4 regions of the Lacticaseibacillus styriensis genome follow, and region 1 is predicted to be linked to each of the others. Evidence: predicted binding sites of a transcription regulator. Region 1 holds the regulator's gene; each other region holds the start of a gene.
The links. Region 1 encodes NrdR, which represses ribonucleotide reductase genes. Its sites were predicted from a motif close to ACACNATATATNGTGT; they were not measured.

Region 1 (4,651 bases):
CAATATGGTTAAAAAGGCGCGCGAAGACGGTTACGTCGAGACACTGTTCCATCGCCGCCGCTATTTGCCGCAAATTCATTCACGTAACTTTAATTTACGTAAATTTGCTGAGCGCACCGCGATGAACACGCCGATCCAAGGCAGTGCAGCGGACATTATCAAAGTTGCAATGATTCGCATGCAAAAAGCGTTAACCGATGCCCATCTGCAAGCCAAAATGCTGTTGCAAGTGCACGATGAACTCATTTTTGAAGCTCCCACCTCAGAAATGGAACAGCTTGGCAAACTTGTGCCTAAGATCATGGACTCTGCCGTGCAACTGGACGTGCCGTTGAAGGTCGATAGCCACTACGGCCCGACTTGGTTTGATGCAAAATAAGGAGAACGGGAATGCCAGAGTTACCTGAAGTCGAAACGGTTCGCCGTTCATTATTGCCACTTATCAAAAACAAACGGATCACCGCGATTAGTACGAATTGGGCGAAAATTCTGATTAATGGCTTGCCAACTTTTCAAAAAGAAGTCGTCGGCGCTGCTGTCACCACGATCGATCGCCGGGGAAAATACCTGTTGATTCGGCTGAACAACGGTGAAACCATTGTCAGCCATTTACGCATGGAAGGTCGCTATTACGTCGTTAGCGATGACCATACGCCATTTGACAAGCACGATCATGTGACTTTTACGTTCCAGGATGGAAGCCAACTGCGCTACCGGGATTTACGCAAGTTTGGCCGCATGCGCTTGATTCATACTGGTCAGGAACAATCGGTGCCGGCGTTGGCAAAATTAGGTCCGGAGCCGACCCCTGCGACGTTTGACGAGGCGGCGTTTGCCCAAAAACTAAAACGCCATCATAAAGCGATCAAATCGGTTTTACTGGATCAGACCGTTGTTGCCGGTATCGGCAATATTTATGCCGACGAAGTTTTATGGTTGAGTCGTTTGAATCCATTGCAGCCAGCTGATACGCTGACAAAAAAAGAAATTCATACCTTACATGACAATATTATCAAGGAGTTAGATGCTGCCATTGCTGCTGGTGGCACCAGTGCTCATACCTACGTGGATGCAAAAGGTAACCGCGGCTCTTTTCAAGATGCCTTGCATGTTTACGATCGGGAAGGGACGCCTTGTGATCGCTGCGGCACACTCATTGTTAAAATCAAAGTCGGCCAACGCGGTACCCACTATTGTCCCCACTGCCAACCTCTGCATCAAAGGAGGCGTCCGGCATGACCTATTTATTGGGTTTGACAGGCGGTATTGCCTCAGGAAAGTCAACGGTGAGTCGAGTCTTTAAAGCAGCTGGCTATCCAGTCGTAGATGCCGATGTGATTGCGCGCCGGATTGTCGAACCCGGTCGGCCTGCACTCGCCCGCATTGTCCAGGCATTTGGGCCACAAGTGCTGCGCGCGGACGGTAAACTCAACCGTGCCAAGCTTGGTGAGATTGTCTTTTCCCAACCGCGACGTTTGGAGGCGCTGAATCAAATTAATCGACCGTACCTGCGCGCGGCGATTAATCAAGCGTTAGAGCAGGCAAAAGCCGGCGGTGCTGCGATTGTAGTTGGCGACATTCCACTTCTTTATGAAGCTGATTATGCCGATGCATTCGATGGTGTTGCTGTGGTCACCGTTGCTCCTGATGTTCAACTGGCCCGGCTGATGGCCCGCGATGGTTTGACAGAAGCCGAAGCCAAAGAACGCATTGCATCACAGATACCCTTGGCGGAAAAAGCGGCCATGGCTGATTTTGTCATTGACAATAACGGAAAATCAGAAGCAACGATTGCCCAAGCGAAAGCCTTAATCCGCCAGTTACAGCACCTATCATAAGCGGCGTGTGCGTGCTATAATTAATTATCAAACTTTGATTAAGAAGGTGGAGTCGTGCAATGTCCCCATTGCCATCATAATAGTTCGCGGGTCGTTGATTCGCGTCCCACAGACGGCGGTCGGGCGATCCGACGCCGGCGCGAATGCGAGAATTGCGGGTTTCGCTTCACGACTTTTGAACGAGTCGAGCAAACCCCGTTATTGGTAATTAAGAAAAATGGTACCAGAGAAGAGTTCAATCGTGAGAAGATTCTGAAAGGGCTGATCCGGGCCGCAGAAAAACGACCGGTCACCATGGAGCAGATGCAAGGGATCGTTGATTCGGTTGAAAACCAATTGCGTGCGATTGGTGAAAATGAAGTTTCCAGTCAAGCCATTGGCGAGTATGTCATGTCCAAGCTAGCAGATGTTGACGACGTGGCTTATATTCGCTTCGCCAGTGTTTATCGGCAATTCAAAGATATGTCCGTCTTCATGCAAGAGCTTCAGGATATGATGAAGAAGGAAAAGACCAAGAAATAGTGAACGTGAAACAAACGGACCTGGGGCAGTTGTCTCAGGTCCGTTGTCTGAAAAGAGGTGAATTCGATATGCAGCGTCCGGATACGTTTATGCCCCAAGCAGGCTTTGTGTTGACCAAGGCAGGTTATTTTAGCGACTTTGATGAAAAGATCGCTATCTCGCTTTATCAACCGCTCGTGGGGCCGATTGCCATGGCGCTTTATCTAAGTCTATGGCAGGAGGTCAAAGACCGCGCTTTGGTGACGGATCGGCGCCCGCAACTCTGGCTGTTGGATTTGTTGGATATCGACATCGATCAACTCTTTGTGGCTCGCGTCAAACTGGAAGCAGTCGGCTTATTGCGAACTTATACGCAAGTCGATTCCCTAGGACGCTATTACGCTTATGAACTTTACCCGCCAGTGCAACCAGATGCCTTTTTTAAAGATGATTTGATGGGCCTGTTGCTTTATGACAAGGTTGGTGAAAAACGGTATGACGAACTGGTTGCACAGTTCAGTCTGAAACCGGTTCGCCGCCCGGAATGGCAGGAGATCACGGCAAACTTTTTGGACGTGTTTCGCTTTGACCACAACTTAAGCGGGGAACCAAGTGCGGTGGTTGCCGCCAAAAAGGCAATGGCTCAAAATCAGCCTCAACTACCGCGGCTTGGTAATGGCGAAGGCTATGACTGGGAACTTTTGCAATCGTTGTTAGCCAACAGCAATATTCAGTCAGGTCAATTAGCCAAACACCAAGAGGCACTGTATCAAATCGCCGGGTTTTACGGGATTCAACCACCTGACTTTGCGCGGCTGATCAGTCGGGCGACGGATGTGATGACGGGCAAAATCGACTTGAACGCGTTGCGGCGGCTGGCCGAGCAAAGTTATACCCGCCAGCAGCCTAAAACTAAGCCGCAACCAGTGGCAACCAAACCACCAAAAGTGGCCAGTGCTGACGAAGCGCTGCTGAAACGGGCGAAAAGCATGCCGCCACGCCAGTTTTTAACCGCAACCAAGCAGGCTAAAAATGACCGGATGTATCCGGCTAATAATGAATTGCGCGCGGTACAGAGCCTTAGTGAACGCAACGTTTTTGATGCCCCCACCATTAATATTTTGATCGATTATATTCTCCGAACGAATGATAGTATCAATCAAGCGTTGATGGATGCCATTGCCAACAGCTGGTTGAAGGCCAACGTGACGAGCCCGGAAGCAGCGTTACAGCAGATTCATACGTTTGAAGAGCAAAAAGCAACTGGAAAAAAGCGTTTTCAAAGCCAATCCAAAGGTGTGCGGCAGGAAAAGCTGCCAGATTGGGCTAAGGAAGGCTATCAACCCAAGAAGAAAAAGGTCAGCGAAGCAGATCGCCAGACGTTGGCTGCTCAACTGGAAAAGTTACGGCAACTCGGTGATAAGGGAGGGACGAACTAATGGAAGATATGCGCAAACGCTTGGCAATGTTAATGGACTCTCGACAGTGGCGGGAGCGGTATTTCAAAATGGTCAAGGCAGCCTTGCAGGATCCTGATGTCCAGACCTTCCTTAAGCAACACGAGGCAGAATTAGCTGATGATGCGATTGATCGCGGCACGGCGAAGATATATGAATTCGTCAGTGAGCGGAACAAGATTGCCCGTGGTGAATTACCATTGGCACCCGGCTATCAACCCACGTTAGTCGTTGCTAACGGGCTGATTGATGTTGCGTATGAGCCGACAGATGCAAAGCTTGCGGCTGACGAAGAGGCCAAGCAGGCGTCGCTAGTGACCTCGGTTAATATGCCCAAAGATATTCACGATGCAAGTCTGACAAGTTACGATCCGACTGATGAGCGAGTAGATGCGCTCTTGGCAGCAAACCGGTTTGTATTGGCAGTGGTCGCCGATCCCAAAACATTTCACCAAGGCCTGTATCTAAGCGGTCCATTTGGCGTCGGTAAAACCTATTTGCTCGGTGCCATTGCCAATGATCTTGCCAGCAAAGGCGGCATTGCCACGACGCTGATTCATGTCCCGACCTTTGTTGTTGAAATGAAGAGTGCCATTGGCAGCAACACGGTTTTGAAAAAAATCGATAGCGTCAAACGTGCGCAAGTGCTGATGCTTGATGATATTGGTGCTGAAAGTATCAGTCCCTGGGTGCGGGATGATGTGCTTGGCATCATTTTGCAATACCGCATGCAGGAAAAAATGCCGACGCTGTTCAGCTCCAACAAAAGCATGGCCGATTTAACCGAATCTTTGGCCGGAACTGACCGGGGTAATTCCGAGATGCTAAAAGCGCAACGCATCATGGAACGGATCC
Region 2 (4,651 bases), 590 kb from region 1:
GGCGCGGCCATTACGATTGCAAGTGCTGGCACAGCAATGCCGCTCGTAGTAGCCATGTTTGCTGCCAATACAGCAATGTCACTCTCTGACTTGGCTGGAGATGTTCAATCTGCGCGGCTGAATAAAGACCAAGCTGGGCCTGCTAAAGGATTTATGCAACATTTTTTCGGAAAGAAAAATGGATCAATGGCTTACGAAACTGTAGAGTTAGCAACTTCTGTCGTTGGATCGGGAAAAGCAATTACAAATTTGGCAGATAAGGGTTACTTGGTTTAAACAGCAAGTAAAGAAAGCGTAGTTGATGCATACAGAGACTGGAGTGCCATGGATGGTCGTGGGACAGGATTAAAAATACGGCAAACACTAATATTCAGATGACGCTCCACCCTATATCAGCGGCTAATAATGGGCATGTTTTGCCACAGTTAACCGAATTTGCAAAGGGAAAAAATTGTCAACGAGCCTTCACGTTGCCGGGGCATATGGAGAAGATTGGTGCCGAAGAGCCGACAAAGATTGGTGCCGAAGAGCCGGCACTGCTTGCTATTCAAACATAACCTTGGTATCATATTGGACGTGACTGGAGGGAACAAGATGTCAGTAAAGAAAGTTGCTTTAGCTTGTTCGGTTTGTGGGCAACGGAATTATTTTGTTCCCGAAAACCCGAAGCGAACGGAACGGTTAACTTTAAGAAAATTTTGTAAACATTGTGGCCGGGTAACGGTTCACCAAGAAACCAAGTAATAGTGGAAGGAGCGGACTGATGAAATTTATCAAAAGTGTTTTTGCGGAAATGAAGGCTGTTACGTGGCCGACCGCGAAACAGACACGGCGTGATACGTTTACCGTCATCATGACTTCCATTATCTTTGCCATTTATTTTGCGGCGGTTGATTGGGTCATTAACATGATCTTTCAGGCGTTCTTGTATTAAAGCCTGACAAACCGCTTCATCTTTGCTATACTATGAGCAGCGCAAAACCGCCTTCGATGACGGTTTTTTATTTTGACTCAAAACACAAAAAGGAGAACATTATGGCTGAAACAGTAACATCAGCAGAGAAGCATTGGTACGTGTTGCACACTTATTCCGGTTATGAGAATAAGGTGAAGACGAACCTTGAACAGCGGACGACCAGTATGAATATGGATGATTATATTTTTCGGGTGGTCGTTCCTGAAGAAGAGGAACACGAACAGAAGAATGGTAAGGATAAAGTTGAAATGAAGAAGACTTTTCCTGGCTATGTGTTGGTTGAAATGGTGATGACTGACCAGTCTTGGTTTGTGGTCCGGAATACGCCGGGAGTTACGGGGTTTGTCGGCTCACATGGGGCCGGTTCAAAACCAGCGCCTTTGCTGCCGGAAGAAGTTGCCAGTGTACTGCATTCGATGGGGATGAGCACGCGCCATCAGAATGTTGAGTTTGATGTGGGCGAGCCAGTGACGATTATCGATGGTGCCTTTACCGGCATGCATGGTAAGGTGACGGCGGTTGATAAAGATAAGATGAAGTTGAAAGTTGTTACGGAAATGTTTGACCGTGAAGTGACAGCCGAATTGGACTTTGATCAAGTCGATAAGCTGTAGGTAACGCCTATGAGCGGCTGGTTCTGGATTCTTGTGACGCTGGGCGTGATTGTCGTTGTGGGCGTGATGACCGACTATTTTCTATTGGCGCGGACTGGCTATGCGCCGGTGCCGCTCGTGATGGATCCGACACCAACGTTGTTTATTCCCGGGCATCTGGGGACGCGCTATTCGTTTGGCCATATGTTGTGGCGTATGCAGCGGCGTTATGGCTTGAGCAAGGATGTCGTGGCCATTGTCGCCCCGGATAGCAGCGTTCATTTGCGCGGACAGTTGAATCTAAACCATCACGCTGCCGTTCAGGTGTTGTATACGGACAAAACGGTGCGGCCCGCTGCCCAGTTGCGCGGGTTAAAGCATGTGATTGTCGCTTTGCAGGAACAGCAGGCGTTTACCCGGGTTAATTTGGTCGCGCATTCGATGGGCGGGGTGACGGCGGTGCTGTATTTATTAAGCCAACCTGCTGTTCCGGTGGCGAATCTGGTGACGATTGCCGCACCGATGAATGATGTGGAGGTTGCGCGGCGTTCGCCGATTCTTAATTGGCCGTTGACCCGTCAAGGACCGGAGCATACAGCGCCGATCTATCAATATTTTCAACGTTCGATTGCCAACTTGCCGCCAGATTTACGGTGGTTGAATATTGCCGGCGATTTGATGTTGGGTGGGCGCCACGATGGTGAAGTGGCGATCAGCAGCAGCTTTTCCGTGCGGTATTTGGTGAAGGATCGGATCAAAGATTATACTGAGGTTGTGATTCGCGGACCGCGGGCAGCCCATAGTCTACTGCACGAGAATCGGTTGGTGGACCATGATATTGCCGAATATTTATGGCAGCGCCAACGCGATTTTTAGGTGCAGCTTAGTTGAAGTAGATAGTTGAAGGTTTGCGGACAGAAGCCGCCCAGGAGGAAATGAACATGGCAGAAGTATATTTGGCTGCACCGTTTTTTGATCCTGCTCAGATTGAGCGGCTTGATCAGGTTTTGGCAGCTTTGCATGCAAATGAATCGGTCACCGCGATTTTTTCACCGCGTGATGACACGAACAAGGCGGGCTTAACGCCGAACTCGCCAGGGTGGCAGCGGCAGGTATTTGGTGAAGATATTCAGGGACTGCACCGCGCAACGGTTTTGGTTGCCATTCTGGACTATGTCGGCGAGAATCCCGACCCGGGAACGGCGTTTGAGATCGGGTACGCCTACGCGCACCATATGCCGATCGTGGCGCTTCAGCTTGGCGAGATGAAAATGAATCTGATGCTGGCAGGGTCGATTACCTGCTTTGTGAATGATGTGACCGAGCTTAAAAGCCTTGATTTGGACCATGTGTTAGTGCGGCCGTATGTCGGACCGGTCTTTTAAATCCGCAAATAGATCAGATGTCGTCAGCGATTTCTTGCGCTGGCGATTTTTTAATTTCGTCATTATTTTTAAAAAGCCGTGCATCCCGCGTTGGCCAGGTGGTTGCCAACATTAACAATTTGTTATTGATTAACCTATATCTTGATATTAGGTTCGTTTGGCTATACCATATCTTGTATACGGGAGGGACAGCTATGCAAGTTATGATGAAACCGATCACCTTGGCACCTGATTTTATTGCCGAGGTCAAGAAAGAAATTAAACCACACTGGGGCGAACTGGGGTGGGTCACGTATAAGCGGACCTATGCCCGGTGGTTGCCGGATCAACAACGGACCGAGAATTGGGATGAAACCGTCAAGCGAGTGGTTGAGGGGAATATTAACCTTGATCCGCGGTTACATACAGCCAATCCTGATTCAGAAGTCGTGGACGAACTGCAAAAAGAGGCACGGAATCTTTTCAAGCTTATTTACGGGTTGGCTGGCACGCCATCTGGCCGCAATCTGTGGATTTCCGGAACCGATTATCAAAAGCGTAATGGCGATGCCTTGAATAATTGCTGGTTCATTGCCATTCGTCCGCAACCGTATGGTGAGTCGCATATTGTGCCGACGGATTTTTCGGCTGACCAGCCTGCTGTCTCGATGCCGTATTCCTTTATGTTTGATGAATTAATGAAAGGCGGCGGCGTCGGTTTTTCCGTCACCAAAGACAACATTGCCAAGTTGCCGCCGGTCGCAAACGCCGTTGACTTGACGATTGTGATTGATCGCAACAGTGCTAGCTACGCGGAATCGCTGAAAATGGGTGCGGTTGATCGAGAGGCTTGGGAACAGGCGCATGCAGCCGAACATAATGATCGCTACGTTTTGCCGGATACCCGTGAAGGCTGGGTTTTAGCCAACGCCAAGGTGATTGATCATCATTTTGCGACGACTAATCCTAGTGGTCAGACCAAACTGGTGCTGGATATCAGTCGGATTCGGCCAAAAGGCGCCCGGATTCATGGCTTTGGCGGCACGGCTTCCGGTCCGATGCCATTAGTCGAGATGTTGCTGGATATCAACAAGGTGCTCAATGCGCGGGTTGGCCAGCGGTTGACCGCGGTTGACGCTACGGATATCGGCAACTTGATCGGCAAGACAGTGGTGGCCGGCAATGTGCGGCGTTCCGCGGAAATGTCGTTAGGATCGGCCGATGATGACGCGTTCATTACGATGAAGCAGGATCAAAAAAAGCTTTATCATCACCGCTGGGCATCTAACAACAGTGTCGCGATTGATACGCAGTTTGACGCTTATGCACCGATTGCGACAGCCATTGCCAAAAACGGTGAACCGGGCGTTGTGAACCTCGATTTATCACGCCGCTTCGGCCGGATTGTCGATGGTGAAAATGCAGCTAACGATCCGGATGTGGAAGGCACCAACCCATGTGGCGAGATTTCGTTGGCCAATGGTGAACCATGCAACTTGTTTGAACTCTTTCCGGTCGTTGCGGTGCAACAAGGTTGGAAATTGAAGCAGGCCTTTGCGTTGGCAACGCGTTATGCCAAGCGAGTAACCTTCAGCAATTACGACTGGCAGGTTTCCCGTGATATTATTAGGAAGAATCGCCGCATCGGCATTTCGATGTCCGGAATTCAGGATTGGTTCCTGGATGATTTTGGTCATCGCGTCGTGTCCGGATTTGAA
Region 3 (4,651 bases), 230 kb from region 1:
AGAATCTTCCAACAACTTCATGACCGGCAATACGCCACTTGCAGCACCGTCAATGCCTTTGATTGGCGCACCGGCTTCACGCAGATTCGACAGCGTCAGGCCAACCCCGCCACCAATTCGTGACAACTCAAGGGCAGAGTTAATCGCGCGGCCAATCGAATTCATATCATCGGTAATTTGCAGTAGAAAACAGGATACCAGTTCACCGCGGCGTTGCCGACCAGCGTTCAGGAATGATGGGGTAGCCGGCTGATACCGCTGATGGATCATTTCATCCGCTAAGTCAACCGCTAGCTGCTCATTACCATCCGCAAAGAAGAGGGCATTGGCAAACACCCGATCTTTGTAATCTTCAAGATACTGAGTGCCATCGTCGGTCTTTAACGCATACTGAGCGTAATACTTATAGGCCGCCATGAAGGACTTAAACTGAAAATGCTGGGCCGTCAGAAATTGATCCAGCTTTTCCAGGAAGGCCGGCTGATACTTTTTTAAAAAGTCGGCTTCATAATAGTGATGGTCAACCAAATACTTCAAGCGCTCTTGTAGCGACGAAAACTTCATCGTATTTGGCGCCACATTTTCAGTCAAAAAGGCTTGTAAGGCTTCCTTGTCCTTATTGAGCGGAATTTGGTCGTTAACGGGAATATTGATCTCGTTGTTAAGGGCGTAATAAGTAACCTCGTCCGGACTGATTGTTTTTAATGACATGCTAATCCCTGCTTTCACTGCAATTTATCTTCATTCGGTTAAGTTCGATGCGATAAAAAAACTGGCTGTTCAGACAGCCAGTTGCTTCAAGGCATCCGGTCGAAACCCGGAGAATGAATCAAGCCCATCTGCTTCAAGAACAGGAACCTGCTGGAATCCCTTTTTCTTTAAGTAATCGATGTATTCAGGTTCCTCGTTGATGTTGTGTTCCGTAAATGGAATCTTGTGGGTATCGAGGTAGCGCTTTGTCATCCGGCATTGTGGACAGCCATTGCGCGTGAACAGTGTGATGTTACGCATAGGTATCATCCTTTCTTGTTATCTTATGTAGTTTAGAATACTCAATATTGGGGTGCATGTCAATGAAAAACACCATATCTTGGGGCTAATTTTTTTGATGCCCCAAAGCATATGGTGTCGACTTGATTTTCGCTTACTTTTAGTATAGCAAGAATGCATGTCAGACGCCAGTGCTAATCAATCATAGACTGACTTAAAGTGGCGAAAGCCTGTCCGCTAAGGAAACAGGCGTCTGAGACAAGTACACAAGCATCATTTATCCGGTTGCCGATCTTCTTTGCTATACTATAGCAAAAATTTGGAAAGGGAGTCGTCACCATGGCGTTTGAAGAATTGTTCCTAGACCGCGAAGAACGCGAGCGGTTGGCGCTTTATGGCGATTTGCGAGACGCGCCTAATCGGCAAATGAATATTGCAACGGCAGCGATGGCCCGCGGCGAGAGCTACCGGCAACTGCGACGGCAAATGGCGAAGGTCGCCGAGGATTTACATGCAATTGATCCTGATGCACCACCTTTATTACGTAGAGGGGATGGCAATATGACGGCACCGCCTCCGATTAGTCGCGTTCGTTACCGGATCTTTTTGTTTCGCCGATCGCTTCCGGGAAAACTCTTGGTCAAAACATTGATGCAACCTGATTTAACGTTGCCCATGTTATTAGAAGAAACCGGTTTCTCACGAGCAGCTTTTTTCCGACGGATTTCCGCATTACGCGGGTACTTGCGCCAAAAAGAGGTCACCATTAATCTCACGCCTTTGGCACTTGCCGGCGCAGAGCCGCGAATTCGCCAAGTTTATCGCCAATTATTGTGGCAGCTAGTCGACACCCAGGATCCACTGTTTGCCACGATGATGCCGCAGTCCCGCCAGCTGGTTCAGTCTTTGCAGGCAGCCGGTTTGATTCGACCGGACTTCTCCGTCAAGCAACTTCAATTTTCGGCCAACATTAATCTGTATCGACTGCAGGCGAATCATTCAATCAGCAACACCCTGAATTTCGCGGCATTACAACCTCGCCCAGTGTTGCCTGAGGAGCTGCCAGATGTCTTGGCACATTTACCCCGTGAAGTGGCGGAAGCCGAAATCCTTTATTTGTATCTCGGGCAGTGGCGGATTCCGCGTTTCCACACTGAACAACAATTCGACGCTGCCGGATTTGTCGGTTACCATGTTGCCCACAATACCTCGGCGTGGCAGACCGTCGAAAAAATCCGCACCGAATTCAGTCGGCATCTAATCGGTATTTCACCAGCAGTTTCCAAAGATCTGGCCTTAGCCGGCAATTTATTGAAAATTCTGATCAGTGAACGGATTTTTCCTGATGGCGCGTATATCGACTTAGCGAAAACCGCCGGCCCAATGCGGCCGCTTTTTCCACGTCTTGGCAAGGCGATTGAAGCCTTTTTTGCTCGAGAAGAACCGGATGAGAGAGTCCGTTCAGAGATCATTGACGGCTTCTATCAATTGCTTTGGCCGTTCATGACCGAAAGTGCGGTTGCCAATAAGCTAAAAGTAGCGCTTGATCCACTGATGCCCCAGCCTTTATACGAAACCGTGCGGCTGAATCTTGTGCATCCCGCATACATTCGCCTAGTTACCATTAACCAACATCCCGATTTCGTGATTTCCGCGCATACTTTGGCTGCAAGCGAGGAATCCATTGTACCTGATACCCCGGTCTTTTATCTAGACAGTGAGCGCTTTGAAAGCTGGTCTGCGCTTTATCAAGTATTATTTCGACGCTCACGCCAGCAGTTTCATCTCTGAAAAATGGGCAGGCATCACCGACGCAAACTTTAATAGATTAGTAAAAACGCTGTTACCGATGCTTTTGGTAAAATAGGCGGCGTTGATGAAAATCCGGCGTAGGTGCATACTAAAAGTATTAGGAGATGACTGCGAACATGAAACGTGACAAGAAAGCAGACGAGGCCGCTGTCGTTGATATGAATGACACGCTGATGGACTATGCCCATAAACGCCAGCCACATGTCGAAGATCTGGCTGAAGAATTAGCTAACCGCGCTAAAGATGATCTGAATGCCATTGATGCCTACCTAAAAGATGGGGGCGAGGCCCGCAAAGAATATCAGGCTATTGCGGAAGGTTACCTGCGCGACAAATATAACCTGGAAGGCGACGAGTTAACGACTGCCCGTGACACACTTGTCCAAGCTGCCATCCACTATCTTCTCGGCCACACCAAGGCACTAGACGATTGGCAACGGTAATTAGCCGACTCGTCAAGTCTTCTCAAGTGCTATTCTGGCGATCAGCCAAACACCTATGCTTATTCTGAAAAATACCATATTTTAAACCGCAAAAACGCCGCCTCAACACACCATGCTGAAGCGGCGTTTTTGTGACAACATTGTTCAATTTTTGATGACTTACAGGCTGGCTTACAAAATCGGCGACAGAAGCCGGGAAAAGTCCTGTTTGAAGCGTAACCAGCGGCTTTGACTAGCGATAATCGCTGGTGTCAATAAGTAGCTCTGCTTCATATCCGCTTCAAAGATTTCGGCAAGTGCCCCAGCAACCTTACGATCGTAAATGAAGGCATTCACTTCAAAATTCAATTTAAAACTACGAATATCGAAATTGGCTGACCCGACACTGGCAATGGCATCGTCGACAACCACGGTTTTTGCATGCATGAAGCCATGTTGATAGTGGTAAATTTTGACGCCAGCACGAGCCAGATAGGTGGCATAGTACTGGGTCGCACGGAAAATAAACGGATGATCCGGCATATCGGGAATCATGATTCGGACATCAATGCCCGACATGGCGGCGGAAACGAGCGCATCAATCACCGTGTCATCCGGAACCAAGTAAGGGCTTTGAATCCAAACCGACTTGGTAGCGCTGGTGATCAGCTTGGTGTAACCTAACTTGATTTGCTGGGTAGGGCGATCAGGTCCCGATGCGACAATTTGAATCGGTGTGCTGCCAGCCGTCATGCTCTCGTTTGAGCGATTTTCGGTACTATCCTGCTCGACATTGTAGGCAATCTCGTCCTGTTCACCGACCGTCGCATTCCAATCCATTGTGAAGCGAATTTTCAGCGCATAAATGGTGTTACCGATGATACGCAGGTGGGTATCGCGCCAATAGCCGAATTTTGGTTTACGGGAAACATACTGATCGCCGACATTGAAGCCGCCAATATAGCCGACGTGATCATCAATCACAACGATTTTGCGATGATCGCGGTAATTCAAGCGAAAGTCGGTAATCGGATGTTTGGAGCTAAAATAGCTCTCAGCCTGACCGCCGACATCGGTTAGTCGGCGCCACCATTTTGCCGAGGCACCCATCGACCCCCAAGCGTCATATAAAACCTTAACCGTCACGCCTTGTTTGGCCTTTTTAATCAATAATTGCTGAAACTGATTGCCTAATTCATCATTATAAATGGTGTAATACTCGACATAAATGTAGTGCTTGGCGCTTTCAATGTCGCGAAACAACGCAGCAAACTTCTTTTCGCCATCGGTATAAAGCTGAACCTGGTTATGGGCCAGCACCGGTGCCTGGGCCGTATTCAGGAAAAAGGCGGTCAGAGCTTTTGCCGCCGGAGTGTAATCAGTAGGAGGCAAAAGTTTATTTCGGGCATTTTCGTGTTTTTGAAGCG
Region 4 (4,651 bases), 1.5 Mb from region 1:
GCTTGCCAAATGCGCCGTACTTGTAAAGAATCGGGGCACTTTCCGGCGTCGCCTGTTTGGTGCGCTCGATCTTATACAGCAGGCCTTCCTTACAGATGCGCATCCGTTCTTCAAAAATCTTCCAGAACTTGTCCTTGTCGCCTTTGGACTCCATGGCAATCCTTGGCAGATTAACCGTGATCACCCCAAGGTTCATCCGGCCGGCGTTGACTTCCTTGCCGGTCTTAGGATCGGTCCAGCCTTGCAAGAAGCTGCGGCAACCCATGGGCGCTTTGAATGAGCCGGTCAGCCGCTTGATGGTATCGTATGACACGACATCCGGGTACATCCGTTTGGTGGCACATTCGATGGCCAGCTGCTTGATGTCATAGTTGGGGTCTTCCGGGTTGAGGTTCAGTCCGCGCTTCAACGTGAAGACCAGCTTCGGGAAAATCGCGGTACGGCGCTCTTTGCCTAAGCCAAGAATCCGAATCTTCAGAATATCCTTTTGAATTTCCCGTTCGATCCAGCTGGTGCCCAAACCAAAGCCAACGGTGACAAAAGGCGTCTGCCCCTGCGTCGAATAAAGGGTGTTGACCTGATATTCCAGTGTTTGCAAGGCATCATAAATATCCTTCTTGGTCTGCTTCACAGCCAACGCTTTCAATTGGGCCGGATCATCAATCACATCGCCGAATTCCTTTAGATGTTTCTGATAATTTTTCTCGGCAAACGGGGCCAGCACCTGATCCGTGCGATCACTGGAGCAGCCGCCATATTGGCTGGAAGCCACATTCGCGATAATCTGGGTCATCTGGGTCACAGCCACCTGAATCGAGTGGGCCGGCTCCACTTCGGCGTTACCGATGCAAAAGCCATGATTCAACATGTAGTCAAAATCAATTAAGCAGCAGTTGGTTTCTGCCATAAACGGGGTGTAATCAAGGTCATGCCAATGAATATCGCCACGCAGATGGGCATTGGCCACAGCTGGCGGCAACATTTTCAGCCCGACCGCCTTAGCCACAGCACCGGCAGTGAGATCGCGCTGGGTCGAGAACACGCGGCTATCCTTATTGGCATTCTCGTTCACCACGCTCTTGTCGCGATTGACAAGCTTCGCCACATTGTAATTGACATCTTGCTTCTGCTTACGCGCCAAATCCCGCTTCAGCCGATATTGCGTATACGCCTCGGCCCAGTCATACTTCTCGGCCGCAATCAGCGTCTGCTCAACCACCGTCTGAACCTCGGCGATTTCAACGTCATCATGATAGCGATCGCGAATTTTGGCCGTCACCGTATCCGTCAAGTGATCAATCGTCAGCACATCACTGGGTGACAGCTCTGCCACGCTCTCCGCCGCCTTTGTAATCGCGGTGCTGATCTTGCTCGCATCAAAATCAACGATGCGCCCGTCTCGTTTCTTGATTTGTGTATAAAATTCAATCATGGCTAATCCCCCAGTACACTGACTTGTTCCGTTTGCACCAATATATATAGTATACAGGATTTTTCTTCAAAAGAAAGCACTAAACTACTAAATTTGGTAGGTAATGACATAATACTATACATGATATAGTGGTTTTGCATCATTTGATTGTTGACGATTGATTTTAAAAATAACTGACCTGTCACCTCAGAACATAACAAGCTTGCATAGTTGCGTCGTTAACGTGTCAGCAAAAAAAGCGGCCGTTCCGCAAGACGATTGTCCACCATCCTGCAAATCGGTCGCATCTCTTATTAAAGTTTCTTTTGATCCAATACCTTAATTGACGCCCCGAACAACCCGAGCGCAATGACAACTGCTATCACCATTGCCGGCCACAGTTTGGTCAAGGCATCAGCATTCACCAGAATTTTCATATTCTCACTTATGAGACTGATCGGATTAAAATGCTGCCATCCCTTGACCATCTGCGCCAGATACAACAACGCCACGATGACAACCGTAAAAAGCAACCCGCCATAGTTATTCGATGCGAGAGTTGAGCCAAACACAAGCAGACTCAAGAAGAAGATGCCAAAAATTGCCAATGGCACGAACGCTAACACCACATGCGGACTGTGAGTATCATGAAAATAATAAGCCGTGTATGCCCAAGTGACCAAAAACGCACTACCAACGCACCAGAGCCACAGCAGCAAACCCACGAATGCCTTGCCGATGATCACTGACCAGCGCGGCAAGCCTTTGGTGACAAGGTTGACTAAGGTACCTTGTTGAATTTCCTGACTCACACAACCGCCAAGCATGAGCGCAAAGACGTAAATGCCGATTTGGGTCATGTTTTTATAGTATTGCGTCCACGAATCTAATGAAGTCGGCGTCGGCATGGCAATCTTCACACCGCCGAGGCCGCCTTTTAATAGCTCGGGCAACAATTTTGCCATCAGCGGGCTTAAAATGCCGAAAATCAAAAATACGACGGTCAAAATCAGGAAGCGGTGGGTGCGCCAACTTTCAAGCAATTCCTTTTTGGTAAAAATCGCTGCGGCTGTCATTGAACCACCTCCATGAAAATCTGTTCAAGATTGGCTTCCTGTTGGCTGAAAGTTAGCGGGATCAGCCGCGCTGCCAGCAATTTGGTCAAAATCTGGTCAGCAGCAGCGGCATAGGCACCTGTGTAGGCAACGGTCACTTCACTGGCACTTTGCGTCACCTGCTGCACATGGTCACGATGTTGTTGCGGCGCTAGTATGGCGGCCGCCTCTTGTGCTTGTGCCGAAGTCTCAAAAGTCAGCTGCACTCTGGGCTTTGCATACTGCTGTTTCAAGTCAGCCAGCGAGGCAGTGACTTGCAAGCGACCATGATGCAGAATCCCGACATGATCGCAAATGCGTTCCACATCACTCAATATATGCGTCGAAAACAAGATGGTGGTCTGTCCACGCAAACTCGCCAGCAACTCTAAAAAATCGGTTCGCCCTTGGGGATCAAGAGCACTAGTCGGTTCGTCACAGATCAACAGCTTGGGCATCGTTAACAGCGCCTGCGCGATCCCAAGCCGCTGCCGCATCCCCCGGGAAAAGCCGCCGATGCGATGCGAAGCTTTTGCCAACCCAACGCGTTTCAGCATCGCAGTAACCCGTGAATCCAACGCTATCCCCCGCAAACCCGTCAATTGCCCACACATCCGTAAATATTCGGTGGCAGTCATGTATCCGTAAAATGCAGGCACATCTGGCAAGTAGCCAGTCTGACGATTCGTGGAAGTTTGCCCAAAATGTACCCGTTCCCCGGCAACGTCAATGTCGCCACCATCCGCCCGATCCAAACCCAGAATCAGTTTCATGGTGGTGGTCTTGCCGGCACCATTTTCTCCGACAAAGCCGTAAATCGATCCGGTCGGCACCGTTAAATTAAGATCTTGAAGCACCTGCTTATCGCCAAAATGCTTGCTGACGTGTTGCAATGTCAAAATACTCACTGCTGATCCTCCCGTCCAAAGACAAAGTACGCAATGGGGCCGATAATTTGGATGAAAATGACAATCACCAACCAAAACGCACGGTTGCCTATGCGATAGTGCGGGTGGCGTAATACCTGAATCACCGCAGCAATCATTAACCCAAACTCTAAAATGATCAATGGCACTAAAAATGGCCAGTATGTCGTGAAAACTTCCCAATTAGCATTCATGTTGTTCAACCCCTCAAAAAATTCGTGATGGCCGTTAGTTTTAGCCTTCACTCTTTTTGCATTCCCAAAACTCACTCAGACTCAGCCAGCTGCCTATTTCCGCGCTTTGATCTGTTCCAATTCCTTTAGCAATGGCTCAATAGCAGGCTGCTGCCGTAAAGGCTTCAGCGCAGGGTTATTCAAAACGGCATTGATCAAAACCTGTTTTGCCTGACCCGATACGCGTGGCGTTTGCGGGCCTAGATCCAATTGATTCAGCCACGGATCAATCGCATCAAAGTATTGATCGCCGTGCAGTTGCCAGGTCATTTTCGTTGTCGCCATCGCCCGCACAAACAGCCGCAATGTTATCGCGACGGCCTCGATTTGGTGCTGCTGGGCAAAGCCATTTAACGCTGCCAATTGAAAGTTGGCCCACACTGCTGGATTCAGGGTCACAAGCTCAAAGGCTTCGGCAATCGCCTGTCCCCGCTGATAGGTAGCTTTTAGTCGCTCAGGGTCATCCCCTAGCAACGTCATGTAGTTCGTTAATTGACTCATGATAATGCTCAGATCCTGCATCAGCCCACTTTGGCTGGTAGCAATCGCCCGCTGCAGATCGCCTTTTTGCTGAAACGCCCCGGCAATTAAACTGTCAGCCGGTAACTGTTCTGGCACATACTCGCCTAACAACGCCAACACGTCATCCGGTCGGTTAAGTATCAGCAGGCTATAGCCTTCCAGATCAACCGCTTTGGCCGTCAATGATAAATCACCGCCACTTTGCCGTACCCGAACGAACAGTTGCAGTGCCTCGGTCACGTAGGTTTTCTTTTTGTCTTCCAGCGAGTCGCCGGGTAAAAGATCATAATGATTCAGTAACAGCAACCCCATCTGTAGCAGAAATGGATAACACGCATAATATCGGCGAATCAAATTCCGAATCGACGTCAATACCGTTTCCGCGGGCTGGGTCTCAAACGCACGCTTCATTGATGTATAAAGTCGCCGAATTTCCGCCGCACTCAACTGCGCGTTGTAAGCCAT

Region 2: a site for NrdR is predicted at 3,118-3,133, ahead of nrdJ (ribonucleoside-triphosphate reductase, adenosylcobalamin-dependent). Genes of this name have one in related genera too.
Region 3: a site for NrdR is predicted at 1,081-1,096, ahead of nrdH (glutaredoxin-like protein NrdH). Genes of this name have one in related genera too.
Region 4: a site for NrdR is predicted at 1,470-1,485, ahead of nrdD (anaerobic ribonucleoside-triphosphate reductase). Genes of this name have one in related genera too.

What each region holds. Positions count from the first base shown of each region.
Region 1 is NZ_CP132483.1:1,731,515-1,736,165, reverse strand. It holds gene polA (DNA polymerase I) at 1-379, shown strand, start outside; gene mutM (DNA-formamidopyrimidine glycosylase) at 391-1,239, shown strand; gene coaE (dephospho-CoA kinase) at 1,236-1,838, shown strand; gene nrdR (transcriptional regulator NrdR) at 1,893-2,360, shown strand; gene LACSTY_RS08335 (replication initiation and membrane attachment family protein) at 2,429-3,778, shown strand; gene dnaI (primosomal protein DnaI) at 3,778-4,651, shown strand, end outside.
Region 2 is NZ_CP132483.1:2,317,117-2,321,767, reverse strand. It holds gene LACSTY_RS10925 (LXG domain-containing protein) at 1-276, shown strand, start outside; gene rpmG (50S ribosomal protein L33) at 595-744, shown strand; gene secE (preprotein translocase subunit SecE) at 764-934, shown strand; gene nusG (transcription termination/antitermination protein NusG) at 1,036-1,590, shown strand; gene LACSTY_RS10905 (alpha/beta fold hydrolase) at 1,600-2,445, shown strand; gene LACSTY_RS10900 (nucleoside 2-deoxyribosyltransferase) at 2,511-2,954, shown strand; gene nrdJ (ribonucleoside-triphosphate reductase, adenosylcobalamin-dependent) at 3,149-4,651, shown strand, end outside.
Region 3 is NZ_CP132483.1:1,499,705-1,504,355, reverse strand. It holds gene nrdE (class 1b ribonucleoside-diphosphate reductase subunit alpha) at 1-711, opposite strand, end outside; gene nrdH (glutaredoxin-like protein NrdH) at 781-1,011, opposite strand; gene LACSTY_RS07215 (helix-turn-helix domain-containing protein) at 1,330-2,781, shown strand; gene LACSTY_RS07210 (hypothetical protein) at 2,919-3,245, shown strand; gene cls (cardiolipin synthase) at 3,417-4,651, opposite strand, start outside.
Region 4 is NZ_CP132483.1:139,992-144,642, reverse strand. It holds gene nrdD (anaerobic ribonucleoside-triphosphate reductase) at 1-1,432, opposite strand, end outside; gene LACSTY_RS00635 (ABC transporter permease) at 1,726-2,487, opposite strand; gene LACSTY_RS00630 (ABC transporter ATP-binding protein) at 2,484-3,413, opposite strand; gene LACSTY_RS00625 (PLD nuclease N-terminal domain-containing protein) at 3,410-3,625, opposite strand; gene LACSTY_RS00620 (helix-turn-helix transcriptional regulator) at 3,719-4,651, opposite strand, start outside.